Linked DNA regions of Beijerinckia sp. 28-YEA-48. The protein of the gene in region 2 interacts with the protein of the main gene of each other region in a pairwise test. Links are inferred from orthologs where the notes say so. Each region holds a gene or a part of one and is shown on either strand. Other genes may lie near its edges. The genes, in order: glp and mobA.

Region 1 (8,304 bases), 470 kb from region 2 along the record:
TAATCGCCATAAATGCTCGCGGCGGCAAGCACGGCGAAATGCACGCCGTGGCGATCAAGCGTCGCGATATAATCATCGATCGGCGCATCGGCTGGTGGAATATGCCAGGCGGTGGCGCTTGTCGGCATCGATCTGGTGTAGACGTGCGCGTGGCAATCGATGAAGGGCTGTGCAGCCGGCATGGCGGATTTCATTATGGATCGGCCAGTTCTTTGCTGATGAGCCATTTCGAGATCTTGTCGGCAATCTCGCGATTGTTCTTATCCATCATCATCATGTGGGAATTGCCCTTGATGCCGATTTGGGGGAGATCGATAATATCGACGCTGCCGCCGGCGGCCTTGACCGCATCGAAATAGGCGAAGTCGCTTTTGCGATAGGCGACCCAGCGCGAATCCTGCTCGATATAGTCACCGAAGACACCGAGGATCGGGATTGATTTCAGGAGTGGTGCCTTGTCGAGATTGCCGGCGCTCGCCGCCTCGACGGAGACGATCCCCTTGATCTTGTCGGGACGGGCTTCCGCCGCCTTAAAGCCGAACACGCCGCCCTGGCTGTGGGTCAGGAGAACGCAGGGGCAGACTTTGTCGATGAGCGCGATATAGGCGGTCAAAACCGCATCGTCGGTCGACAGCCAGCGCGGCACGATCTGTTTGGTGAAAGCGTCGAAGGCTTCGATCGGGAACTGATTGCCGGGCAGGAGTTTGCGCTTGGCCGGATCGGCATCGAAGGAGCCGGCGCCGGGGCCGATGCGGAAGCGCTCCCACGGATCGGTCTGGGTTAGGAAGAGGGGCTGGGACTTCCAGATGTCGGGGGAGGCGAAGCTGGAGCGGCCGCGTTCCATGGCATCGCTGACATAGACGTCCCATCCCTTGCGGATGAACATGTCGCGCCAGCCCTCGCGGCCATCGGGCGTTGTCTCATAGGTCACACCGGTCAGGCCGCCGCCATGCCACATCAGCAGCGGCCATTTGCCTTTGCGGTTCTGCACCAGGAAATATTGCACATACATCTGCTCGACCTGATAACGGCCGTTGGGATCGAGCTTGGAGGTCGGGCCGCCGGGAACGCGCACGATGTCCTGTACGGGGAGGCCGGACAGTTCGGCGATGCGGCCGCCGACATGGAAGGAGCCCATGTCGCGTAAAGCGATCGGATCGGCGGCGTAGGAAGCTGTTCCTGTCAGACACAGGAGCGTAGCCAAGAATGCGTTGCGGAGTTTCATGTTAGGGCTCCCTCTCAGTCTGACGGATAGGCTATTGGCCGAAGGCGCTGCCCAGGGCTTTCAAGACTTCGGGCGGCGCGGCATAGAGGCGCTGGACATAAGCGCGCATGTCCATTCCCGACAGGCCGGAAACATCAATCCGCATCTTGTCGGCGTCGGCTTTCAACTCGCTGCTGGCGAGTGCATCGAGGAAAGCCTTCTGCAGAATCTCCAGCCGGTCGGCGGGAACTTCAGGCGGCGCAACATAGGGACGGCTGAGATCGTTCTGCGCGTAGAGAATGGTGAGAACCTGGCGTTGGATGTCGGTCTTGGCGAGGGCGGGCATCAGGGGCACGCCGGCGGCATTCAGTTCAGGATCGCCCTTCATGTCTTCCTGCACGAAGATGCGGGCAAAGCTGTTGCCGGTGAGGAGGTCGGGGTATTGCACCTTGAGCGTCGACCAGCCGATGCCGCAGATGCCCTGGACCTCATTCTTTTCGATGGCGCCGCCGACTTCGCGCGTGCCTTGATAGCCGGGAATGAGCTTGAATTTCACGCCGAGCAGATTGCGCTCGACGGTGGGAAAATCCACGACCTGACTGCCGCGCGTCGTTCCGCCGATGGTGATGTCCTGGGTCAGCAGATCTTCAATCTTCTTCACGCTGGCATCATTGCGCAGCATGCAGACCGAGGCTTCCACCTTGGCGTTACCGATGAAGCTGAACTTGCTGGCGTCCAAAGCATTGGCGCCAGGCGCCAGCAGGGCATCGATGAGAACGCTGGGAAAGAAGGTGCCGATCGTGGTGCCGTCTTTGGGCGCGCGGAACATCAGATGCCTGGCCACGATCTGGCCGCCGGCTCCGGGCATGTTCGAGACGACGACGTTCGAAGCGCCAGGGATACGCGAGGTGAGATGGCGCGCCAGGAGACGCGCATAGGTGTCGAGCCCACCGCCGGCTGCTGCGCCCACGGCGATGGTGATCGTTTTGCCTTGAAAGAACTGGCTTGCCGGCTGGGCGAAGGCAGGCGCGGCCGCGAGCGCCGAGACCAAGCCATAGCCGAGTGCGGTTCGGATTGTACCGACGAGCAGCCCCATTGCGATCTCCCTAGCGCCTATCGGCCTATAATTTTGGCTATTGATATTCGACCGTAGGAAGCAAGAGTGCGCCAATATTCGTTGCAACGCTTATCAAAACCAATACTTTCGATATAAAAAATACGCCATAAATTTTGTAGCGAGCCATCACGTGGAGCGAATTCCTGATCTTCGGCGTTTGCGCGCTCTTCATGAAGTGGCCCTATCGGGATCGCTCGTCATGGCGGCTGAGGCTCTGCGCATCAGCCAGCCGGCGATGACCTATCTGATCAATCAGCTCGAAGCCGATCTCGGGATCCGATTGGTGGTTCGTGGGACGACGGGAACAGCGCTGACCACGATCGGGGACCTTTTCGCCAAGCGTACCGAACGCTGTCTGCAGAAGATCGCGGAGGCCGTTGAAAACCTGTTGGGGGAAGGGATCTCTCTGCGGCGTAGACAGGCCGTCGTGTCGCGGATTGGTGGCACGCAGTACAACGCCATCCTGGCGCTCTGGCATGAAGGCGACGGCGCCTCGGCGAGCCGATCGCTTGGCGTATCGCAGCAATCCCTGCTGCGGCCCATTCGGGAGTTGGAGAAACTCCTGTCCATCAAGCTCGTCCGTTCGCTGGGTGGTCGGGTTCTCTTCACGGATGCTGGGCGCGAGTTGGCGCGGCACCTGGTGTTGGCGGGACAGGAGATTGGATCGGCGCTGGAGGAGATCGGTCGCGGGCCAACAGGGGCGCGGAACCTGCGCATCGGTGCGCTGGTGTTGTCGCCACGGCTCATCTTGACTGAGGCGCTCGACGAAGCGCTTCGCTCTACACCTCGGCAAACGGTGGAGATCGTCGAAGGGGCCTATGAGGATTTGGTGCTGCGGCTTCGCGACGGGTCCATCGATGTCATTTTCGGCGCCTTGCGGGCACCACCGCCGTTCTCCGACCTTGTCGAGGCGCCGTTGCAAAAGGATCCCTATATCGTCGTCTGTCGGCGCGGCCATCCCCTTGCTCGCTTGAAGCGGATCAAAGCGAAAGATCTAGAAAAATTTGACTTCATATTCCCGACGGAAGGGTTGCGTCGCGAGGTGCTGGACGCGCTTGTGCAACGCTGGAAGCTTTCGCCGCTCTCCCAAGTCTATAGCAATTGGCTGCCAACGGTTGTCGCCATGGTGCGCTCAAGCGATCGTCTGGCGGTGCTGTCGCGCTGGCATATCGAATCCGATGAGTCCGCCGATCTTCAGGCGCTCGACACTTTGCCGGTGCCGCACGCGCCGCGTTATGTCGGCCTGACAAGCCGGGCGTCGTGGTTGCCGACGCCATTCCAGCAGCATTTCATGGACGTGTTGACGAAGGTTGTGCGCGCGCGGGCTTCTTAGGAGCCCCGAGCTAGGTCGCCAGAATGCTGGCGCGGCCGAAGCCGTATTGATCGAGCGGCACGACGCGGCAGGGATCGCCCTTCTGCGCTTTGGGCGCGTGCGGCTGGCGCACGATCAGGCCCTGCGCTTCGGCGAGGATGCCGAGCATGGAGGAGTCCTGGCGCTTGAACGCCGTGGCGACAGGCAGGCCGTCGCTGTCGTGCTGCAGGCGCGCGCGCAGATAGTCCTGGCGCACATCATTGGCCGGCACATCCTCGCCGAGCACGGCGGCGATGGTGGGATCGCGGCCGGCGGCGCTGTCGCCGCACAGCGCGCGGATCATCGGCAGCACGAACAACACGCAGCAGACAATGGCCGACACCGGATTGCCGGGCAGGCCGGCGATCAGCATGTCGTCGATGCGGCCGTGCATGAACGGCTTGCCGGGGCGCATGGCGATGCGCCAGAAGCCGAGTTCCATGCCTTCGCGCTTCAGCGCCGATTGCACCAGGTCATGGTCGCCAACCGAGGCGCCGCCCAGCGTGACGAGGACATCGGCCTTGGCATCGCGGGCGCGGCGGATCGCGGTTTCCAGCGCTGCGAAATTGTCGCCGGCGATGCCGAGATCGAGCACTTCGGCGCCGGCCTGGCGCAGATAGGCGCCGACAGCGAAATTGTTGGAGGCGATGATCTCGTCGGGGCCGGGTGAGCTGCCCGGCGGCAGCAGTTCATCGCCGGTGGCGAGAATGGCGACGAGCGGCTTGCGCACCACATCGACCGTGGCATGGTTCATCGCCGCCGCCAGCGCCAGTTCGGCGGGGCCCATCAGCCGGCCGGCTTCGAGCAGCACATCGCCTTCTTTAAAGTCGAGACCGGCGCCGCGCACATGGCGGCCGAGCGGTTCGCTGAATTTCGCGGTGATGATGTCGCCATCGACCTCAGCGTCTTCCTGGATGAGGATTGTGTCGGCGCCTTGCGGCACGCGCGCGCCGGTGAAAATGCGCACGGTCTCGCCGGGGCTGATGGCGCCGTTGAAGCCGTGGCCGGCGGCGCTGGTGCCGATCAGTTTCAGCTTTGCGGGAAGGGTGGCGATATCGGCGGCGCGCACCGCATAGCCATCCATGGCGGACAGATTGGCGGGCGGCTGGGTGCGGCGGGCGGCGAGGGGATGGGCGAGCCTGCGGCCATGGGCCTGCGCCAGGGCAACCGTGTCGCTGAGGCGCGGCCGTTCAGCACTTGCCAACAAGCGCTTCAGAGCCTCGTCGACCGACAGCATCGGTTCTTTCGCCACTTTACGCCTCGTGTTTCCAATCGCCGGATTTGCCGCCGGATTTCTCGACCATGCCGATGCCTTCGATGCGCATGAAGCGATCGACCGCTTTCACCATATCATAGACGGTGAGGCAGGCGACGCTGACGGCGGTCAGCGCCTCCATCTCGACGCCGGTCTGGCCGCTGACTTTGGCGGTGGCGCGCACGCGCACGCCAGGCAGGCTTTCGTCGGCCGTCAGATCGACTTTGATGCTCGAGAGATTCAACGGATGGCAGAGCGGGATCAGCTCGTGGGTACGCTTGGCCGCCATGATGCCGGCGATCCGCGCCGTGCCCAGCACATCGCCTTTCTTGGCATCGCCGGCGATCACCAGCGCCAGGGTTTCCGGCTTCATCACGACGCGGCCTTCGGCGATCGCGATGCGATCCGTCGACGCCTTGGCCGATACATCGACCATATGCGCCTCGCCGGAGGCCGCGATATGCGTGAGCTTGCTCATGCCTTGGTTCGCACGGTCTCGCCATGCAGCAGGGTGTGGGTGGCCTTGCTCACATCGGTGTGGCGCATCAGGCTTTCGCCGACCAGGAAGGCGTCGATGCCGGCGAGGCTCAGGCGCTTGCAATCCTCATGCGAGCCGATGCCGCTCTCGCCGACGATGATGCGGTCCTTCGGCACGAGCGGCGCCAGCTTTTCGCTGATCTCGAGCGTGGTCTTGAAGCTGTGCAAGTCGCGATTGTTGATGCCGATGAGGCGCGTCTCCAGCGGCAGGGCGCGGGCCAGCTCCTCTTCATTGTGGATCTCGACCAACACGTCGAGATGCAGATCATGGGCGGCCTTGTTGAGCGCAAGGGCGGTCTCGTCGTCGACGCTGGCCATGATGATGAGAATGCAATCGGCGCCCCAGGCGCGGGCCTCATAGACTTGATAGACGTCGTAGAGAAAATCCTTGCGCAAGGCCGGCAGCAGAGTGGCGTCGCGCGCGCTGGTCAGGAATTCGGGCTTGCCCTGGAAGGAGGGCTCGTCGGTCAACACCGACAGACAGGCGGCGCCGCCGTGCTCATAGGCCTGGGCGAGCTTGGGCGGATCGAAATCGGGACGGATGAGGCCCTTCGACGGGCTTGCCTTTTTGACTTCGGCGATCAGGCCAAAACCGCCGGCATTGATCTTCGTCTCGAGCGCATGGACGAAGCCGCGCGTCGGCGAGCGCTGGCCGATGATCCGCTCCAGCGCGGGCAGGGGCATGCGCACCTTCGCTTCGGCGATTTCGCGGCGCTTATAGGCTTCGATCTTACGCAGAATATCTGACATTTCGGATCGCTTTCTGCTCCGCACCAGCGTCTTGCAGTTTGACAAAGCCGTCAAACGCCAAAAAGACGCGTCAAAACAAAGATCCCCGCAAATCGTGTTTAGATGAAACGCGATTTACGAGGGACGATTGGTTACTTCCGCCAGTTTGGCAAGCGTGGCCTTCGCCCTGCCATCGGCGATGACCTTGGCGGCGATGGCAACGCCTTCCTTCAGTTCCTTCGCCTTGCCGGCGACGATCAGGGCCGCGGCTGCGTTCATCAGCGCGATATCGCGATAGGCGGAGGCCTTGCCGTCGAGCACGTCGCGCAGTGCGCGGGCATTGTGCTCCGGGTCGCCGCCCTTGAGATCGGCGCTCGTCGCACGCGCAAGGCCAGCGTCCTCGGGGGTGACCTCGAAGCTTTCGATCTTGCCATTGGCGAGCGCCACGACGCGCGTCGGGCCGGTGGTGGTGATCTCGTCGAGCCCATCCGAGCCATGCACGAACCAGGCGTTGTCGGAGCCGAGATTGCGCAGCACTTCGGCCATCGGTTTCAAAAGATCGACCGAGAAGGCGCCGACGAGCTGGCGCTTGACGGCGGCGGGATTGCACAGCGGTCCAAGAATATTGAAGATCGTGCGGGTGCCGAGTTCGATGCGCACGGGCGCTACATGGCGCCAGGCGGCATGGTGGGTCGGCGCCATCATGAAGCCGAGACCAACTTCCCGCAGCGATGTTTCGATCTGCGCCGGTTTCAGGCCGATGCCGATGCCGAGCGCGCCCAGCACATCGCTGGCGCCGGAGCGCGACGACAAAGCACGGTTGCCATGCTTGGCGACCGGCACGCCGCAGGAGGCGACGATGATGGAGGCGAGCGTCGAGACATTGTAGGAGCCCGAGCCATCGCCGCCTGTGCCGACGATGTCTATGGCGCCCTCGGGTGCGGTCACCCCCAGCATCTTGCCGCGCATCGCGGCTGTCGCACCGGTGAATTCATCGACGGTCTCGCCGCGCACGCGCAAAGCCATCAGGAACGCGCCCATCTGCGCCGGCGTGACTTCACCCGACAGCAGATTATCGAAGGCGGCCTCGGCTTCCGGCCGGGTCAGGCTGGCGCCCGCGGCCACTTTGGCGAGGATCGGCTTGAAGGACTCCATTCATGCAGCTCCGCTTGCAGTTCTACGCGCTTGGCTCGGTACGGTTTGGGTAGGCACGGCTTGGTGCGCCGCGCGGCCGCGTGCATTCCAATCGCCAGCCATGTCGAGAAAGTTTTTCAAAATGAGATGACCATGTTCGGAGAGGATACTCTCCGGATGGAATTGCACGCCATGGATGGGCAGGCTGCGGTGTTGCAGCGCCATGATCAGGTTGTCGGTCCAGGCGGTGGCTTCGAGCACGGACGGCAATGTGTCGGCGCGGACCACCAGGGAATGGTAGCGCGTTGCCTGGAAGGGTCCGTTGATGCCCCGGAAGAGGCCGGCGCCGCTATGGGTGATTTCCGACAGTTTGCCGTGGATCGGGGTCGGGGCGCGCACGACCTCGCCGCCAAACGCCTCGCCGATGGTCTGATGGCCGAGGCAGACGCCGAGCAGGGGCACGGTTTCGCCCGCAGCCGCCACCAGATCGAGGCAGATCCCCGCCTCGCGGGGCGTGCAAGGCCCCGGCGACAGGACAATGGCGTCGGGCGCGGCCGCCATGACGGCGGCGACGGAGATCTGATCGTTGCGGTGAACGGTCACGGACGCACCTAGAGAGCCCAGGTAATGCACCAGGTTCCAGGTGAAACTGTCGTAATTGTCGATCAATGTGACGGAAGGCATGCAGGCCCCTGTTTCCGGCGTCCTTTTCGACTTTGGCAGGGGCAAGGTCAAGCCGGCTGTTTGGACGGCAATCCGGCGCCGTTTGGGAGGCCGGTTCCGCCTTATTCTTCCGTGATCTAGCTTCTGTGATCTTGCTGTTACCGGCCTGTCAATCGCCTGTCAGGGAATCGGCGCATGCCGAGGTCATGTTCGACCGGACCAGACCTCTGTTGGCGACACGGCGCGACCTCCTCCTTTCAAGCGCGGCCCTGGCCAGTTTCTCGGCCTTATCGGGCCTGGCCCGCGCCTCGGAG
Region 2 (8,432 bases):
CGCGACCAGGCCGGCGCGGGCGCGGTCCAGCCCCCGTCGGCGCACGTAAACCACGAGTGCGGCCAGGCAGCCTAGAACGGTTGCGGCGAAAACATAGCCAGATGTGCCGATCCGGGTGACTTTCTCAAAGATCACTCGAAAGATTGGCGGTAAAGTATCGGCATATCTAGAAATTTCGACATCGAGGAGAAGCGCCACGGCGACCATGGCGACGATCCAAGCCGCGACCAGTCCATAAGCGACGGTCGGAACCGGGGCGAGATCGGTGCGTGGCCCTTTCCAGCGGCTGACGAAGGCGCGCGCCGGCAGCATCAGGTTCTGTCCGGATTTCGGCTGCGGGGCGAGGTCGAGGGGCGTTGCCGTCATCTGTCCTATGTTTCGATTCTACTTTTGGCTCTATTTCTGACCCGGATGGTCCCGATCGAGCCCCTTGGCGGCAAGCTCAGCCTGATAGGTGGCGAATTTGACATCCGCCTCGGCGCCGAGTTCGGCGAGATAAGTCCATGAGAATATGCCGCTGTCGTGGCGATCGGAGAAGGTCAGCCGTACCGCGTAATTACCGACCGGATCGACCTTGGCGATCATCACGTCGCGCTTGCCGCCGACGGTCTTGCGCTCGGCCTCAGAATGGCCCCGCACCTCGGCCGACGGACTGCAGACACGCAGCAGTTCGGCGCTGATCGTATAGGTGGCACCATCCTCGAAACTGACCGTCAGCGCCTTGCGGTCCTGCGACAGACGGATTTCGGTGGGCCAGATGTCCTTTGCCGCGCTCATGAGCGCACCTGCTGTTGATCCAGCTTGCGAATACGAAACACCAGGGCGCTGTCGCGTTGTATGGTCTCGATCAATTCGTCCCCCGCCTCGCGAACCACGTTCGGCACGTCGATTGCCGCCATTGGATCGGTGCACGTGACCTCGATTTCATGCCCTGGCGTCAGGCGGCGCAGCGCCTTGCGGGTGCGCAGCGCCGGCATCGGGCATTTCAAGCCGCTCAAATCAAGCAGATGCGAGGTCATGAGGTTGACATGGCAGCGGCGGGCGCGGCGGTCAACTTGCTATGGGTTTGGCGAAGCGCCGCACCAGATCGGCGACGGCCTCGATATCGTCGAGCGCCACGACCGGCCGGCCGGTGTCCGCAAGGGCGGTGTCTGCCGCGATGGCCACGACATGAGGATCGTCGGGATAGAGCGATGGTTTGCCGTTTGCCGCCCGAAAAACCTCGATTTTCGGCACATGCGCGGTTTTGAACCCCTCGATCAGCACCAGATCGACCGGGCTCATCCGCGCCAAAAGTTCTTCCAGCGGCGGCTCATCGCCCTGAATTTCGTGCATCAGCGCCCAGCGCGAACCGGAGATGACGAGCACTTCGCCAGCCCCAGCCTGGCGATGGCGCCAGGAATCCTTCCCCGGCGTATCGAGTTCGACCTTGTGGTGGACATGCTTGATCGTCGAAACGCTGAGGCCTCCTGCCCGCAGTGCCGGGATCACCCGCTCGATGAGCGTCGTCTTGCCCGCCCCGCTCCACCCGGCAAATCCGATTGCTTTCATATTCTTCCCGTAACCGGCAGCGGCGCGAGCGGCAAGGCGGTGGCGTCGGCGACGAACCGGCTTGGACGGCTAAAGGTGGGGATACGTTGGCTTCGCCGGGCCAATCTCAAACGGCAAACAACTTCGGAAAAGACTGCTTCACGATTTCCGAAAAACCAGAACCTGGCTCAGCAAGAGCTTGAAGCGCCGCCAGGGTTCTGCCCGCTGCCCCGTCAAACTCAATTGTCGTGGTATTCAGATCATTCCCGTCAAACGAGAAGACATCCTTCCCGGCGAAAACCAGTGTGCAGTTCTCAAATTTGCAATTGGAAAAGTGCCTTCCGTCGATATTCACACGCTGCCCTTTGAATACCTTACCGGTGATCTTTTCCACGTGCCGCGGCTCCCCTTAAGTCCTGCGGCAAGATTAGCTCAGAAACTGAATCGAAAACAATTACTTGGCATCCTCATCTCGGGGCCTTCGACTCTCCCATTTGCATGGGCTCGTCTTGCCCTCCCCGCTCGCGATTAGTTTGTGGGAGCAAGCTCCCAGGTGGCCGACATCGTGGCCTTTACGGTGACCTCTCCAGGCTCCAACGGGATGGGCGCACCTAGCGGATTCGGCGTCGGCGCCCTTCGTGGCAAATCGGCATAGCCTTCGGGCTCGACCGGCGGCGCACCTTCGTAAACAGCAACCAGACGTCCCAACTTCACGTTCAAGGTCGCGGCATAGGATTCGGCCTGTGTCCGGGCTTTGCGCAGAGCTTCGTTATTGAGGGCCAGTTGCCGCTCCTCTCGCTTCTCCAGAAGGAAGTCTGTACCGTCATATTCGTTCGCCCCTTTATCGAGCGCCAGCCGCACGAGAGCGCCCGCCTTGTCGATATCTCGGACCTGAATGCTGAAATGATGTTGCGCGACGAAGCCGCGGGGCTTGCGCGAGATTTCCCGTCGGTCCGGCCCATATTCGATGTCGTAGTTGCGCGCTACACTCGAATTCGTAGTCCGAATGTCGAGATCTGCGATCCTCTGCCCACGTAAAGCCAAGACGACTGCGCCCGCTATACGAGAGGTTTCATCGGTCGCTTCTTTTGCACTCGGACGCTCGATGCGTATGCCCAAACGAATGCGCGCGATATCCGGCTTCTCCCGCGCGGCGGCTGTCCCCGTAATCGTAATTTGGGGAAACGTATCTTTCGAGACGGTTGCGATGGTTTGCGCCTTCACCGCGACGGATGCGCTGAGCGAAGCCAGCAAAGCTGCACCTAAAACGGAAAGCTTGAGCGACGTCATGTTTGTCTCACCCTTCTGAGGACGAACAAATGTCGCGATCATCTATGGCGGCTTTGTGCCGTCTTTTCTCCTGAGCGCAAATGTTATCACTGGTAAGATTCTGTCATCTCAGCGAAAAAGAACGGTCCCCACGCCGCCCGAAGATGAGAGAATGCACTGGCTTCTGAAACAGGAGCCCCCATTTGCAATCCTCCGATCGTTCCTATTTAGGTCAGAGAGCAAACGGCTGTGTCTGACTGGAGCCCATCTTGGCCATTACCGAAGCTGATATCCGCGCCGCGCTCGCCCATGTGGCCCTGCCTGACGGCTCGCCGCTCTCCGCCTCCGGTCGGCTGACCAATATCGTCGCCCGCGAGGGCAAGGTGATTTTCGCCATTTCCGTGTCGCCCGAGGAAGCCAGAGCCTTCGAGGGCGTGCGCATGGCGGCCGAGCGCGCCGCCGGCGCCCTGCCCGGCGTCACCCAGGTTCTCGTCGGCCTCACCGCCGAAAAGGCTGCGGCGCCGCGCGCACCCGATGACGAGACGCGGCTGCGGCCGTCGAAACCGTCTCCGGCCACCACCCGGGCCGCCGGCATTCCCGGCGTGCACCACATCATCGCGGTGGCCTCCGGCAAGGGCGGTGTCGGCAAATCGACCACCGCCTGCAATCTGGCGCTCGGCCTGGCGGCAACCGGCCTCAAGGTCGGCATGCTTGACGCCGATATTTACGGCCCGTCGCAGCCCAAACTCTTCGGCCTCACCGGCAAGCCCGCGATCGATGGCAACCGCAAAATCATCCCGCACGAAAAGTTCGGCATCAAGGTGATGTCGATTGGCTTCCTGGTCGATGAATCACAGGCGATGATCTGGCGCGGCCCGATGGTCATGTCGGCGATCACCCAGCTGCTGCGCGATGTCGCCTGGGGTGAACTCGATGTTTTGGTCGTCGACATGCCGCCAGGTACAGGCGACGCCCAGCTCACCTTGGCTCAGCAGACGCCGCTCGCCGGCGCTGTCATCGTCTCGACGCCGCAGGATCTTGCCTTGATCGACGCGCGACGCGGCGTCGCCATGTTCGAGAAGGTCAATGTGCCCGTGCTCGGCGTGGTCGAAAACATGGCGACCTTCTGCTGCCCGAACTGCGGCCATATCTCGCCGATCTTCGGCCATGGCGGCGCGCGGCGCGAAGCCGAAAAGCTCGGCGTGCCCTTCCTCGGCGAAATCCCGCTGCATATGGAAATTCGCGAGACCTCCGACGAGGGCCGCCCGGTGGTCGCCACCGCGCCCGAAGGACCGCATGCCAAAGCCTATCTGGCGGTGGCGCAAGCGGTGGCCGCCGCGCTCTCTGGCAAGGCCGCCAATCGCGCGGCGCCGCGCATCGTTATTGAGTGAGCCTGGCATGAACACGTCGGCGGTCTGCGCCGTGGTGCTGGCCGGCGGCCAGGCACGGCGCATGGGGGGCGAGAAAGCCTTCGCCACATTAGCAGGCAAGCCGCTCATCGCCCATGTGATTGCGCGGCTCGCGCCGCAATGCCACGCGGTGGCGATCAACAGCAACGACGACCCGGCGGGCTTCCAAGCCTTCGCCCTGCCTGTTCTCGCCGACACCGTGCCGGATTTTCCCGGCCCTCTCGCCGGCATTCTCGCCGCCATGGACTGGTGCGCGACGACCTACCCTGACGATACCTATGTGCTGACCGCACCGGTCGATTGCCCGTTCCTGCCCGATGATTTGGCGAAGCGGCTCTGGAACGCGCGTGACGACATGGACATCGTCGTTGCTGGCAGCGGCGAGCATCTGCATCCGACAGTGGCGTTGTGGCGCGTTGCTTTGCGCGAGGATCTGCGCGCGCACCTGATATCTGGCGGCACGCGCCGGCTCGTCACCTGGATCGAGCGCTATCGACACAAACAGCTCGACTGGCCGACGGAACCCTTCGACCCGTTTTTCAATGCCAACACGCCAGACGATCTGAACGACGCCATCCTCCGGCTGCGCTGAAATAATCTGGTTGAAGCAAGCGGCGCTGGATTGCGGCGCTTCGTCCGCATTGACGGCGTGACGTCGGATCTCCGACGATGACGCGCTATCCTGGCGAGCTTGTTCAACACCGCCGCTTGTTTCCTTCAAAACGTGAAACGCTCCTGGTCTTGAGGGAGCAATCCGTCCGCCTGTCAGCGGGATCATGAAGCGAACGTGGCGGCCTCGTTCATTGCTTTTTTTGCAATTGGTAGCTGAGGCGCTCGACAGCCGCACAGACGCTTCCTAGAAACCCAATCTTAGAATTAGAAGAATGAGGATAGCCCATGCGTTCCGATCTGAATGAAATTCTCACCCGTGTCGGCCCTGGCACAAAGATGGGTGAATTGTTTCGCAGGTTCTGGCTTCCGGCGTTGCTTGAAGAGGAAGTCGCCAAGCCAGATGGACCGCCTGTTAAGTTTCGCATTCTGGGCGAAGACCTCGTCGCCTTCCGCGATACCGAAGGCAAGGTCGGCGTTATCGACGCCTATTGCGCGCATCGGCGCGCCGGCCTCGAATACGGACGCAACGAGGAGTGCGGCCTGCGCTGCGTCTATCACGGCTGGAAATTCAGCGTGACCGGCGAGTTGCTCGATGCGCCATCCGAGCCCCCAAGCCGCCTCGACCAAGTGAAAAAGACAGTGAAGATTACGGCCTATCCAACCCATGTCGCCGGCGGCGCCGTATGGGTCTACATGGGGCCCCCGGAAGCCAAGCCGCCATTTCCCGCGTTCGAATGGACGCGCTTTCCGGCATCGCAGAGCGCCATCATCAAACGCTATCAGCCGTGCAACTACGCCCAGGCGCTCGAGGGCGGTATCGATTCAGCGCATATTTCTTTCCTGCATCGCGACCTCAAAGATCTCGCAAAGGCCGGTCAGCCTGTCGCAAATGCAGGTCAGCCTCGCTCTACCCATGCACGTTATGCTGGTGGCTGCCAGTACCCCGAATTCTCGGTCGACGAGACCGACTATGGCTTGCGCATCATGGCCCGTCGCTATCTCGACGACGCGGACAAGGACTACTGGCGTGTGACGCAATTCATGCTGCCATGTTTTCAAATGGTCCCGCCCACTCTGGAGAAGGGCGAATTCATCGCCAATCCCACATATGGCAATATCTGGGTGCCCATCGATGACTACAACACTTGGAACTGGGGCTTTAGTTCCGATGTCGAAGCGCTCAGCGAACGCCAGCGGATCTTCATGGGCAAATCCGGCATCTGGGGCGAATTGCACGATGATTTCACCGCGGCTCAAAATCTGTCGAACAAGTTCGAATGGAGCCAGGAGCGTCAGCGCAGCGTGAACTATTCAGGCATCGCCGGTGTGCGAAATCAAGATGCGGCCGTGGTCGAAAGCATGGGCCCGCTGGTCGATCGCAGTAAGGAAAATCTTGGCCACTCGGATTCGGCCATCATTCGCTTCCGTCGCCAGATTATCGCGCTCGCCAATGCTTTGGCTGATGGCAAGGAGCCGCCCATGCCCCACCGTCCGGAGTTGTTCAACATCCGCTCCTTTTCAACACTTCTCGAGAAAGATGTGCACATCCGCGAGCAGGCGCCGCTTCTGGAGGCTGGCGCACCGCTTTAACGGCGCGCCAACGCTTGATCGAATTGTGAGCGCGGCCAGGCATTCAACAGCCGCCGCGCTCACCCAACGAGCGGGTTCAGCCCGTGCAGGTACGAATGAACTCGAGGGCGACCTTGGCGAAGTCGTCGTCCTTGCTGCCCATGCTGGCGACCGTCGAGAAATGGTTGTGGCCGTCGAAGCAGCGGATGCGTGGGCTCTTGCCGTCGCGCAAGGTCAGCGCATGGGCCATCTCGAAGCCCGGCGTGATCAGATGCTGCGGATCATATTCGGCGATGGAGACGGCAACCGGCACTTTGCTCTGCGCCACGTAGTGGATCGACGAACGACGATCGAACTGGCCCGTGTCGGTGCCGAAATAGGCCAGCACATTGTCGCGGCTCTCGTCCTTGCGCACTTCGTAAGGGCCGCTTGAGAGCATGCCGCCGGCGACGATCTCGCCGCCCTTGATATCGGGATCGAACAGGAAGGTCGCCACATGGGCGGCGCCAGCTGAATGGCCCATGATGACGATCTTGTTGGGATCGCCGCCGAATTCGCTGGCATGGGCTCTCACCCATTTCACCGCGCTTTCGATGTCCTTAGCGGCGGACGGCCATTTCGCTTCCGGCGCCAGGCGATAATTGGCGACGACGCCAACCATGCCTTCGCGCGCCACGCAGCCGCCGATATTGCCGTAGAACACCGGATCGGAGCGCTTGTCGCCGCCGACGAAACCGCCGCCGGGAATGTAGATGAAGACGGGCTTGCCGGTGCCGCCGGCTTTCCAATAGACGTCGAGCTTCTGGCGCTCATGATCGCCATAGGCGATGTCGAGCTTCATTTCGACACCGTTCATCACGCCGTCGACGAGCGGCGCGTAGAGCTTACGGATCGTAGACGCATTTTCTGGCGCGGCATTCTGCCCGAGCGGCGGAATGGCCTTGCGGATATCATCAGGCATTGAAGTCATAGACAGAACTCTCCTTGAAAAACTTTCCGGAAACTTATTCGGCGGCCGCTTTGGTTGGCTGCGGCATACGATCCTTGAAATAGGGCAGAACTTCCTTGGCGATGGCGATCTGGTTTTCCTGCACCATCTGATGCGGCATGGTGCCGAACTGGGTCTTGGTGAGGGAAATACCAAAGCCTGCCATATCCTGATACTGCGCCAGCTTCTCGCGCACCGTGTTCGGGCTACCGACGATGACGATGCCGCGCGCGATCATGTCTTCGGCCGTCGAGCGGCCCGTCATGAAGCTTTTCAACGCGCGCATGCGCTTGATCGATTCCACGCTGGTATAACCCGGCGGCGCCATCATCACCGGATCGCGGGTGAGGAATTCATTGGCATAGGCTTCGAGATGCGGACGTACATCACGCAGCGCCTTCTCGTCGCTCTCGGCGACATAGATCGCATTCGACCAGGCGAATTGTTCTGGCGTCGCTTGATAGCCAAACTTGTCGGCCTCCTCGCGATAGAGCCTGAAAGTCTGTGCCACGGAAGCAATCGGCGCCAGCGTCTGGCAATAGGTGTATCGGTGCTGCGCCGCCCAGCGAATGGTCGAGAGAGAACCCGACGAGGGCGTGAAGATAGGCGGATGCGGATCCTGATAGGGCTGCGGCCATGGGTTCACATATTTGAACTTGTAATATTTGCCCTCGAAGGCAAACGGCCCCGGCCGCGTCCAGGCCTGGATGATCAGGTCATGCGCCTCCAGGAAACGCTCCTGCGATTCCGCCGGGTTCATGCCCATGGTGTGATATTCGACGCCGATGCCGCGCACGAAGCCGGCGATGAAGCGGCCGCGCGTTAGATTGTCGAGGATGGCGAATTCTTCGGCTATCGTCAGCGGATTGCTGACGAGCGGCAGAGCGCGACCGAGGATCGCCAGCTTGCCGTTCTTGATGCGTCGCGCCAGTGCGCCGGCCAGAACGCCAGGTGCCGGCATCATGCCATAGGCGGTCTGATGATGCTCGTTGACGGCGACGCCATCGAAACCAATCTCGTCGGCGAATTCGAGCTGGTCGAGATATTCGTGATAG

Evidence for each region.
Region 1: the proteins of mobA (region 2) and glp interact in binary tests that used the Escherichia coli proteins (3 or more experiments, as listed by UniProt). The link is inferred for Beijerinckia sp. 28-YEA-48 from one-to-one orthologs.

The regions. Positions count from the first base shown.
Region 1 is NZ_FNSI01000001.1:1,115,911-1,124,214, forward strand. The notes cover bases 2,788-5,650. They hold glp (molybdopterin molybdotransferase MoeA), read right to left. Parts: upstream 4,910-5,650; coding sequence 3,665-4,909; downstream 2,788-3,664. Other genes in these bases: BLW50_RS05330 (LysR family transcriptional regulator), read left to right, coding at 2,788-3,654; moaC (cyclic pyranopterin monophosphate synthase MoaC), read right to left, coding at 4,926-5,405; trpC (indole-3-glycerol phosphate synthase TrpC), read right to left, coding at 5,402-5,650. Also shown: BLW50_RS05315 (amidohydrolase family protein), read right to left, coding at 1-182; BLW50_RS05320 (alpha/beta hydrolase), read right to left, coding at 194-1,225; BLW50_RS05325 (type 2 periplasmic-binding domain-containing protein), read right to left, coding at 1,257-2,300; more of BLW50_RS05330, read left to right, coding at 2,452-2,787; more of trpC, read right to left, coding at 5,651-6,214; trpD (anthranilate phosphoribosyltransferase), read right to left, coding at 6,329-7,348; BLW50_RS05355 (anthranilate synthase component II), read right to left, coding at 7,349-8,011; BLW50_RS05360 (calcineurin-like phosphoesterase C-terminal domain-containing protein), read left to right, coding at 8,197-8,304. UniProt on the Escherichia coli protein: Catalyzes the insertion of molybdate into adenylated molybdopterin with the concomitant release of AMP.
Region 2 is NZ_FNSI01000001.1:1,584,345-1,592,776, forward strand. Bases 3,008-5,998 are described here. They hold mobA (molybdenum cofactor guanylyltransferase MobA), read left to right. Parts: upstream 3,008-4,197; coding sequence 4,198-4,800; downstream 4,801-5,998. Other genes in these bases: BLW50_RS07485 (Mrp/NBP35 family ATP-binding protein), read left to right, coding at 3,069-4,190; BLW50_RS07495 (Rieske 2Fe-2S domain-containing protein), read left to right, coding at 5,106-5,998. Also shown: BLW50_RS07455 (phosphatase PAP2 family protein), read right to left, coding at 1-366; BLW50_RS07460 (gamma-butyrobetaine hydroxylase family protein), read right to left, coding at 397-777; BLW50_RS07465 (sulfurtransferase TusA family protein), read right to left, coding at 774-1,019; mobB (molybdopterin-guanine dinucleotide biosynthesis protein B), read right to left, coding at 1,051-1,551; BLW50_RS07475 (hypothetical protein), read right to left, coding at 1,658-1,924; BLW50_RS07480 (SIMPL domain-containing protein), read right to left, coding at 2,059-2,820; more of BLW50_RS07495, read left to right, coding at 5,999-6,410; BLW50_RS07500 (alpha/beta hydrolase), read right to left, coding at 6,487-7,359; BLW50_RS07505 (LLM class flavin-dependent oxidoreductase), read right to left, coding at 7,394-8,432. UniProt on the Escherichia coli protein: Transfers a GMP moiety from GTP to Mo-molybdopterin (Mo-MPT) cofactor (Moco or molybdenum cofactor) to form Mo-molybdopterin guanine dinucleotide (Mo-MGD) cofactor.